DNA from 4 places in the Comamonas sp. UBA7840 genome. Region 3 is predicted to be linked to each of the others. Evidence: predicted binding sites of a transcription regulator. Region 3 holds the regulator's gene; each other region holds the start of a gene.

Region 1 (2,204 bases), on a different contig from region 3:
ATATCCCGGAGCTGAGCCTCTCCGGTGCGCCCATGGGGATTGGTGCCTTGCTCAAGCAAGCCAACCTGGCGCCTTCCACCAGCGAAGCCAACCGCCTGATCGACGGCGGCGGCGTGCGCATTGACGGCACCGTCATCAGCGACCGCGGCCTGAAGGTAGAGGCGGGCACTTTTGTGCTGCAGGTGGGCAAGCGCAAGTTTGCCCGCGTGACGCTGGCCTGACCGTTGGCGACGCACTGGCCTGCCCAAGCCAGCAGCCAGAAGCCAGAAGTCGCAATTCACCTGCAGCTTGGAGAGACTGGGCGCTGTGCGTGCCCCCAGCCGCTGCCTTGGAAAAGGTGGCGGCTTTTTTATGCTTTGAAAAAATGAGCTGTTTGCGCTTGGGGAAATATGGGTTTGAGAGTGTTTATTATTTGAAATCCATGCAATACAAGCGCCAGTAGCTCACTTTTTAATGGCAACGGGTGGCGGTGATACGGTGTTGTCTGCGGCGAGGGTCGCTTGGAAAAACGGCACATACGCGCGGTCTTCTTCAAGGATGTGGCAGCGCAGCCAGTCTTTGAGAAAGTCCAGCGCCTCCAGGTCGACATCTTCCCCGGCCTCAAAGCGCAGCAGCCAATCCATGGCCTGGGCGGTGAAGTGGGCGTGTTCGGCAGTGTGCGCGGCCGTTTGCGGATAGCCGTAGCGCTGGAACATCACTTCTTCTTCAATGAAGTGGTTGTGGGTGTAATCGACCAAGCCTTCAAGTACCTGCCCGATGACGGCGCGCTCAGGGATGGGGTTGCTCAGCTCGTCATACAAGGTGTTGATCAATTGCACCAGCGTCTGGTGCTGCGCATCGATGCGCGGAATGCCCAGCATGAGCGCACTGGACCACGGCATAAAGGTCATGAACGATCCTTTCAATTCACTCTGAGAAGACGGTGAAAAAGCGCGCGGGGCAGTGTGCGCGGCGCGAAGCTGTACAGAATGCAGAAAGGGCCGCGCGGCTCCAAGGGGGCAACCCAGGCGCCCCCAGCGCTTGCTGACGCAGGTCAAACACTTCGGGGCAGCCTGTCGTGTGTGCCCCACGCCAATCAGATGGCTGTCTGGCCGAGGTGTTCACGCGCAGGTGTGCCAGCGCGGGATAATCTGGCGCATAGCGCTGGCAGTAGCTGGCTTCACAATTGATTTTTATGTCCTCCTCTCACGCACTTCCCCTTGATATCGTCGTCATGGCTGCCGGCAAAGGCACCCGCATGAAAAGCAAGCACCCCAAGGTGTTGCAAAAACTGGCGGGCCGTGCGTTGCTGCAGCATGTGCTGGATACGGCCGCGCAGCTGCAGGCGCGCTCGGCCGTGGTGATTACCGGCCATGGGGCACCAGCGGTGGAGGCGGCCATCGGCCAAGGCCGCAGCAGTCAGGCTTTGGATTTGAAGTTTGTGCGCCAAGAGCCGCAGCTGGGCACCGGCCACGCCGTGCAGCAGGCTGTGCCTGCGCTGGCACAGGACGGCATGGTCATCGTGCTTTCGGGCGATGTGCCGCTGACCCAGGCATCCACCCTGCAAGACTTGGTGGAAGCTGCTGGCGGCAGCCGCATGGCGCTGCTGACTGTCACCCTGGACAACCCCACGGGCTATGGCCGCATCGTGCGCAATGCCCAAGGCACGGTGCAGCGCATCGTCGAGCAAAAAGACGCGAGCGACGCCGAGCGCGCCATCACCGAGATTTACAGTGGCATCATGGCCGTGCCCGCAAAGCGCTTGGCGCACTGGCTTGCACAACTGAACAACCACAACGCCCAAGGCGAGTACTATTTGACCGACATTGTTGCCATGGCGGTGGCCGATGGTGTGGACGTGGTGGCCCACCGCATCACAGATGCCGTGCAGGTGGCTGGCGTGAACAGCCCGCTGCAGCTGGCCGAGCTGGAACGCGCCCACCAGCAGCGCCAGGCACGCAGCTTGATGGAGCAAGGCATTCGCTTGGCCGACCCCGCCCGCTTTGACCTGCGCGACGATGTGCGCGGTCATGCGGCGCAACTGCTGTGCGGGCCGGATGTGGAAATTGATGTGGGCTGTATCTTCACCGGCAAGGTGGAACTGGGTGAAGGCGCCAGCATTGGTGCCTACTGCCACATCAGCAATGCCACGATTGCGGCGGGCGCGGTGATTCACCCCTACACCCACATTGATGGTGAAAAGCTGGGCGCCAGCGTGGGCGAAG
Region 2 (2,204 bases), on a different contig from region 3:
TCATTCATGCTCTGGCGCAAATTGGCCAGTTGCGCCTCGTCGATAAATACGCCCAACTCCCCGGGTTCGGAAAAGTCAGTTTGCGCTGCCAGCAAGATGACCGAACTGAGTTCCGGCATATCAGAGGGAATCAAGGCCTGCTCTTTTTCGGTGCGTGTTTTCTTGCGCTTCAGGCGCCCCAAGGCGGCCGCTGCAATCGCCAAGAAAGTACCTCCCAAGCAATACCCCATGGTGTGAATGCTGCGAGCACCGGTTACCGTTTTGACGGCTGCCATCGCCTGCAAGACACCTGTACTCAGATAGTCCTGCATCTTCAGGTCTCGGTCTGATGCGTCGGGATTGCGCCAAGACACAATCAGCACGGTGTGCCCTTGACCAACCAAGTACTTCACCATGGAGTTGTGCGGCGACAAATCCAAAATGTAGTATTTCATGATGCAAGACGGCACGATCAGCACAGGCTCTGGCAGCACTTTGTCAGTGCTGGGGCTGTATTGAATCAGCTCAATCAAGTGGTTGCGAAACACCACTTTGCCAGGCGTGCAGGCCACATCTTTGCCGACGGCGAACTCCAGTGGCTCCAGCGCTTGCGCCGGTGTATCGGCTTTGGCTTGGTGTGCCGCTTGCTGATCTTGCACAAACAGCTCAAAGCCCTTACGCAAGCTTGCGCCCCGCGTTTCCTTGGCCTTGGCCAGCACCTCGGGATTGGTAATCGCCCAGTTGGAAGGTGCCAAGGCATCCATCCATTGCCGGGCAAAGAAATCCATCAGCTGACGGTGATGGCGCGTCATACCTTCCACCTGCGCCGCCTCCCGCCACCAGCGGTCACTGGCCTTGAAGCCCTCCTTCATGGCGCTGTAAGGCCACTGCTGCCACGCCGCGTCTTTGAAGCGCGCATCACGCTCACCTGTAGGTTGCACACTGGCTTGCGCAGCCTCCTGCGCCAGATGCAGCGCACGTTGCGCCAGTGTCATTTGCTTGCCGGGGGAAGATGCCAAATTCATGCACCAGTCGGCTGTTGCCAACCCCAAGGCCACGGGCGACAGGCCCATGGTCGAAGCACTCAACGCAGCGCGTACGCGATCATCCAAAGTTTGAGCAGCTTCAGCTTGCAAATCTTTCTGGTTATTTTCAGCAGTCACTTCATCTCCATGCAGCGTTACAGCTTGTATCAAGCCCGAAACATCTGATTCTCAAGAAAAGAAGGACTTCCACCAAATCCAAAGGCTCCAGCCTTGACACTGATCAAGCTTTCGCCGCACTACTGTCTTCAAAGTATGCAATAGGCGCTTTGGCCGCCGGATTATCCTGACAGGCGTTCCAGCTAGGGCAAAGCGCACCCGTTACAGCTCGCGCAAGATTTACTTTTTGTAAACAGGCGACACACAGCACACGCCTCCTGCGCTGTAGGACTCCAGCGCACATTCAGCCCGCTGCCGCAAACGTTTTCTCTGCGTGTGACAGCACCATGTATGCCGCTTTTTCGGCCACCATGATGGTGGGCGCATTCGTGTTACCACTTGGAATGCTCGGAAAAATAGAAGCATCCACCACCCGCAGCCCTAGCACCCCGTGCACACGCAATTGGCTATCCACCACATCCATCGCCCCACGCCCCATGCGGCAGGTGCCCACTGGGTGGTAAATCGTGTCTGCAGTTTGCCGCACCCACTGTGCAATTTCCCCAGGCGTTTGCGCGCTCGCGGAACGAGGCAGCTCTTGCGCGCGATGCCGCGCCAAAGCGGTTTGCGCCAAGATGCGACGTGCCATTTGCACCCCCCGGACGGTGCGCTGCAAGTCGTCCTCCACTGCCAAGAAGTTGGGGTCGATCAATGGCAACGTCAAGGGGTCTGCACTGCGCAACCTGACCGTGCCACGGCTTTGTGGGCGCAGCACACACACATGGCAGGAAAAACCATGCCCCCAAACGGTCTGGCGCCCATGGTCGATGAGTTTGGCCACCACAAAATGCAGTTGCAAATCAGGCCGTGATACTTCGGGGCTGCTTTTCAGAAAAGCACCTGCTTCCGCAAAATTGGTAGTTAACCTGCCGGTTCGCTTGCTGTGCCACTCCCATGCACCTTGCACCATGTGCATCAGCCCTGTCGCGGACCAACCAAAGGACTGCGTCAGCTGGGGAGCATCTGCCACCAGCAGCGCATCCAGATGGTCGTGCAGGTTGTGGCCCACGCCTGGCAAATCAT
Region 3 (2,204 bases):
TGGAAAGAGAGTGGGTTATGACTCAGGTAGCAAAAAAGCTGGAAGTGCCATCAGGTCCTTGGTGGAAATATGGCCACGTATGGCTGGTGTTCGCAGGGCCTGCCGTGGTGGTCGTGGCAGGTATCGTGACAGCCATGATTGCCATGAATGGTGCGGATCCCGTAGTGGACAACGATTACTACCAAAAGGGCCTGAATATCAACCAGGAACTGCGCCACATCGAAAAAAGCTTGGCGCCAGCGGGTGCTGCGCGTAACCATGTGACAACCCCCGATGCTGATTTGCCCAATCTGGCACCTAAATAACGGTTTATTAAAAAAAGTAGCTGCTTGCGCTTTAAATATGCTGACTTCAAGTGCTTTTAATGCACAAGTCATTGTAAATATTGCGCTGGCAGCTATTATTTTTATTTAGCGTTTGTCCCACGCAGCCTGGTTGGGAATGGTGCTCACAATGTCCACATGATTCACGCAAAGGAGTGCACATGTGGACACGACGTTTAATGTGGATTGTTTGGCCCGCTTTTTTGGCAGCTGGCGTGATGGAAATGCTGGTGTTTGCCGCATTCGACCCGCACGATATGTTGTGGTTGGGGCAAGGGATTGAGCTATCCCGCACGGCGATTTATACCTTGGCCTTTTTTGCTTTTTGGGTGGTTTTTGTGGCTGCTGGATATTTGACGGTTTTGCTGTCTATTTCTGCTTCCGAAGTGAACGCCCAGCCCAGCATGTAACGAAGGCAGTGTTGTGGCAGTCGCTGTATAAAAAAGCAACCACCCATAAAAAAACCTCCCAAGCCTACGCTGGGAGGTTTTTTTATGGGAAAGCCAGAGCGCTTACTTGTTGCACTCGTGCTGGCTGTTGACCAAGCGCTGCAGTGCAGCAGTGTCCAAAATGCGCACGTGGCGCTGTTTTACCTCAACCATGCCTTCTTCCACAAATTTGGAGAAGGTGCGGCTGACGGTTTCAAGCTTCAGACCCAGGTAGCTGCCAATTTCTTCGCGTGTCATGCGTAGCACCAGTTCCGACGAGGAGAAACCGCGTGCATGCAGGCGTTGAACCAAGTTCAGAATAAAAGCAGCCAAGCGCTCTTCGGCACGCATGCTGCCCAGCAGTAGCATGACGCTGTGCTCGCGCACAATCTCGCGGCTCATCACCTTGTGCACATGGCTTTGCAAGGCAGTCACTTCACGCGAAATTTCTTCCAATCCGTCAAAAGGCATGACGCAGACTTCGGCATCTTCCAGTGCTACGGCATCACAGGTGTGGTGGTCATTGACGATGCCGTCCAGGCCAATGATTTCACCAGCCATCTGGAAGCCAGTCACTTGGTCGCGACCATCCTCTGTGGCCACGCAGGTTTTGAAAAAGCCCGTGCGAATGGCGTACAGCGATGTGAATGCTTCTCCGTTGCGAAACAGTGTTGCTCCGCGTTTGACTTTGCGGCGGGTAGCCACAATGTCATCGATGCGCTGCAACTGTTGCTCATTCAGGCCCATGGGCATGCAGAGTTCACGCAAATTGCAGTTGGAGCAGGTAACTTTGATGGTTGGAGGAGTCATGTACTCGAAAGCCCAAGAGTCTTGTGTAAGAAGATGACTTGTGCAGTTAAAAAATCAGATAAGAGACTATGGGATAGCTCGAAGGAGTAAGGAATGATGTCGCTCAAATTGTGACATTCCTTGTACATCAACCTCTTGATTCACGTCAAGGATAAACGTGGCCGATTGTTGCAAAGTATGGTCATCAAGGAAAAGATTCATTCATGACCGTCGTCACCCCCGAACTCTTGCGTCGTTATGACGTGCCAGGCCCGCGCTACACCTCTTATCCCACTGCGGATAGGTTTGTGGAGGCGTTTGGTGATAGTGACTATATCTTGGCGTTGAAGCAGCGCAAAGTTGCAGCTGCTGTAAACCAGCCGATGTCGCTCTATGTGCACATTCCATTTTGTGACTCCCTGTGTTACTACTGCGCGTGCAACAAGATCATCACCAAGCACCATGAACGTGCTGTGACATACATGCGCTATTTGGAGCGCGAAATTGATTTGCATCTGCAGCACTGTGGTCGTGGGCAGGTTGTGAGCCAGTTCCACGTGGGAGGCGGCACGCCTACTTTCTTGACGGACGATGAGCTGCGCAACCTGTGGCGCATGCTGCGTGAGCGGTTTGTGTTTGAAGCGGCGGGTGAATACTCGATCGA
Region 4 (2,204 bases), on a different contig from region 3:
CGTCAGTTCCATGGACTGGAACTGCTGGGTGTAGGCGTCATCGGCCACCAACCGCAGGCGGGCAAACAAGGCCACAACGTTGATGGCAAAAGCGACGCAGAACGGGTAGCGCCAGCCCCAGCTGATGAATTCTTCGTGCGAGAGTTGGCTGTAGATAAAGCCAAACACCCCTGCGGCGACGATAAAACCAATCGGAGCGCCGAGTTGACCAATCATGGCCCACCAGCCGCGTTTTTCTGTGGGCGCGTGCAGCGCCAGGAGGGAGGGCAAACCTTCCCAGGAGCCACCCACGGCCAGGCCTTGGGCTATACGCAGGCCCATCAACCACCAGATGGCCTGCACGCCAATGCTGTCATAGCTGGGCAGCAGGGCAATGCCTACCGTCGCGCTGCCGAGCAAAAAAAGCGCAATCGTGAGTTTGGCGGCCATGCTCCAGCGGCGCTGTATTTCCATGCCAATGAAGGTGCCGACCGGGCGGGCGATGAAAGCCAGTGCGAAAACCGAAAAAGCTGCCAGCATTCCTTCCAGCGGGGACAAGAACGGGAAGTACACATAAGGAAACACCAGCACGCAGGCAATCCCGAAGACGAAAAAATCAAAGTACTCAGAGGCTCGTCCGATGATGACGCCGGCGGCGATTTCTCCTGGGGTGATGTCTTCGCTGTGGTTCGCCGCAGCAAGCTGCCGGTCCATGGATGCCGCATCCATAGGATGGGGGGTGTGTGCAAAGCTAGTCATAGATGCATCGCTCCTGGGGAAACAATGCACCACTTGTACGCCGCTTGATGCAGGTCAACAAGCGAGTTTTATCCGGGGCCTCTGTAGGAGAAGGGTTTGTTGCTACGGCAAAGCGACCCTAAAGGCGCAAAGACCCCGGCCAAAGCGGGGTGTTGGGTGTGGCTGGATTGCCCCAAGTTGGGGGTGGTCTTGACATTTATCAAGAGCTTTTTCTTATTTCAGTATGTCCTGAAAAATCAAGGATTTAGACATTCTTTGACAGAGGTCTATTGACAGCTTGGGGTGCTGGTTTCCTACGTAAAGACATCACACGGCACTGCGTTGACCAGCGTCAAGAAGCAAGAAGATGGTGGACCGGAGTAAATTCAGCAGGTTTTGTAATCCGCGTTTACACCTAACAACGCGCGTTTTTCGCGTTCAAAGCATGCCTAAATCCACGGAAACTCGCGGGCCAGTTTGGCTCGCTGCCGCGGCACTGCTTGCCACCCTCACCGGTTGCAGCAAGGCCGTCGTGCTTAATCCCGCTGGGGATGTTGCTGCTCAGTCCGGCGACTTGGTGGTGACTGCCACCTTGCTGATGCTGATCATCATCGTCCCTGTGATCCTGCTGACTTTGCTGTTCGCTTGGAAGTATCGCCAGACGAATGCCGAGGCCGAGTACGACCCTGAGTGGCACCACTCGACCGCCTTGGAGCTGGTCATTTGGAGTGTGCCCCTGATCATCATCATTGCGCTGGGCGCACTGACGTGGATCAGCACGCACAAGTTGGATCCTTATCGTCCGCTGGACCGTATTTCTGCGAGCAAGCCGTTGGACCCCAACGTCAAGCCGCTGGAAGTGCAAGTCGTGGCACTGGACTGGAAGTGGATGTTCATTTACCCCGAGCAAGGAATTGCTACGGTCAATGAACTGGCTGCTCCTGTGGATCGTCCGATCCGCTTCAAGCTGACCGCCTCGCACACTATGAGTGCGTTCTACGTGCCTGATCTGGCCGGCATGATCTATGCCATGCCCGGCATGCAGACCGAGCTGAATGCCGTGATCAACCAAGAAGGCGTCTTCAAGGGTTTGAACTCGCACTACAGCGGTGCTGGCTTCTCGGGCATGACTTTCAAGTTCCATGGCCTGAGCAACGAAGGCTTTGACGCTTGGGTGCAAAAGGCCAAGGACGAAGGCCAGGAGCTCAACCGTGTGTCTTACCTGGATCTGGTCAAGCCCAGCGAGCGCCATCCCGTCACCCGTTTCTCTTCCGTGCAAGAAGGTTTGTACGACCGCGTGCTGAACATGTGCGTGGAAGAAGGAAAGATGTGCATGCACCACATGATGGCCATCGACGCTGCAGGCGGCGCGGCTTACATGAAGAAGGTGGGCCTGAACCTGCCTGACGATGTGTGCTCGGTGGAAAACGCAGACCGCGTGGTGGCCCTCCTGGACCAGCGCGATTCCCAGGGTGCTGTGGCACAGC

The links. The regulator FNR, encoded in region 3, switches genes on or off when oxygen is low (the NO sensors DNR and NnrR bind a similar motif). The targets are predictions, from matches to a motif close to TTGATNNNNATCAA.
Region 1: B3R00_RS04565 (bacteriohemerythrin) is a predicted target of FNR. The motif match lies at 1,024-1,037, and genes of this name have one in related genera.
Region 2: B3R00_RS04465 (PHA/PHB synthase family protein) is a predicted target of FNR. The motif match lies at 1,236-1,249, and genes of this name have one in related genera.
Region 4: cyoA (ubiquinol oxidase subunit II) is a predicted target of FNR. The motif match lies at 928-941, and genes of this name have one in related genera.

What each region holds. Positions count from the first base shown of each region.
Region 1 covers NZ_DLTI01000015.1:170,336-172,539, forward strand. Annotated here, with positions in the region: gene tyrS (tyrosine--tRNA ligase) at 1-221, shown strand, start outside; gene B3R00_RS04565 (bacteriohemerythrin) at 444-890, opposite strand; gene glmU (bifunctional UDP-N-acetylglucosamine diphosphorylase/glucosamine-1-phosphate N-acetyltransferase GlmU) at 1,175-2,204, shown strand, end outside.
Region 2 covers NZ_DLTI01000015.1:145,508-147,711, reverse strand. Annotated here, with positions in the region: gene B3R00_RS04465 (PHA/PHB synthase family protein) at 1-1,142, opposite strand, end outside; gene B3R00_RS04460 (GMC family oxidoreductase) at 1,426-2,204, opposite strand, start outside.
Region 3 covers NZ_DLTI01000008.1:31,277-33,480, forward strand. Annotated here, with positions in the region: gene B3R00_RS01695 (FixH family protein) at 18-305, shown strand; gene B3R00_RS01700 (hypothetical protein) at 485-733, shown strand; gene fnr (fumarate/nitrate reduction transcriptional regulator Fnr) at 836-1,561, opposite strand; gene hemN (oxygen-independent coproporphyrinogen III oxidase) at 1,765-2,204, shown strand, end outside.
Region 4 covers NZ_DLTI01000012.1:165,672-167,875, reverse strand. Annotated here, with positions in the region: gene B3R00_RS03035 (MFS transporter) at 1-738, opposite strand, end outside; gene cyoA (ubiquinol oxidase subunit II) at 1,163-2,204, shown strand, end outside.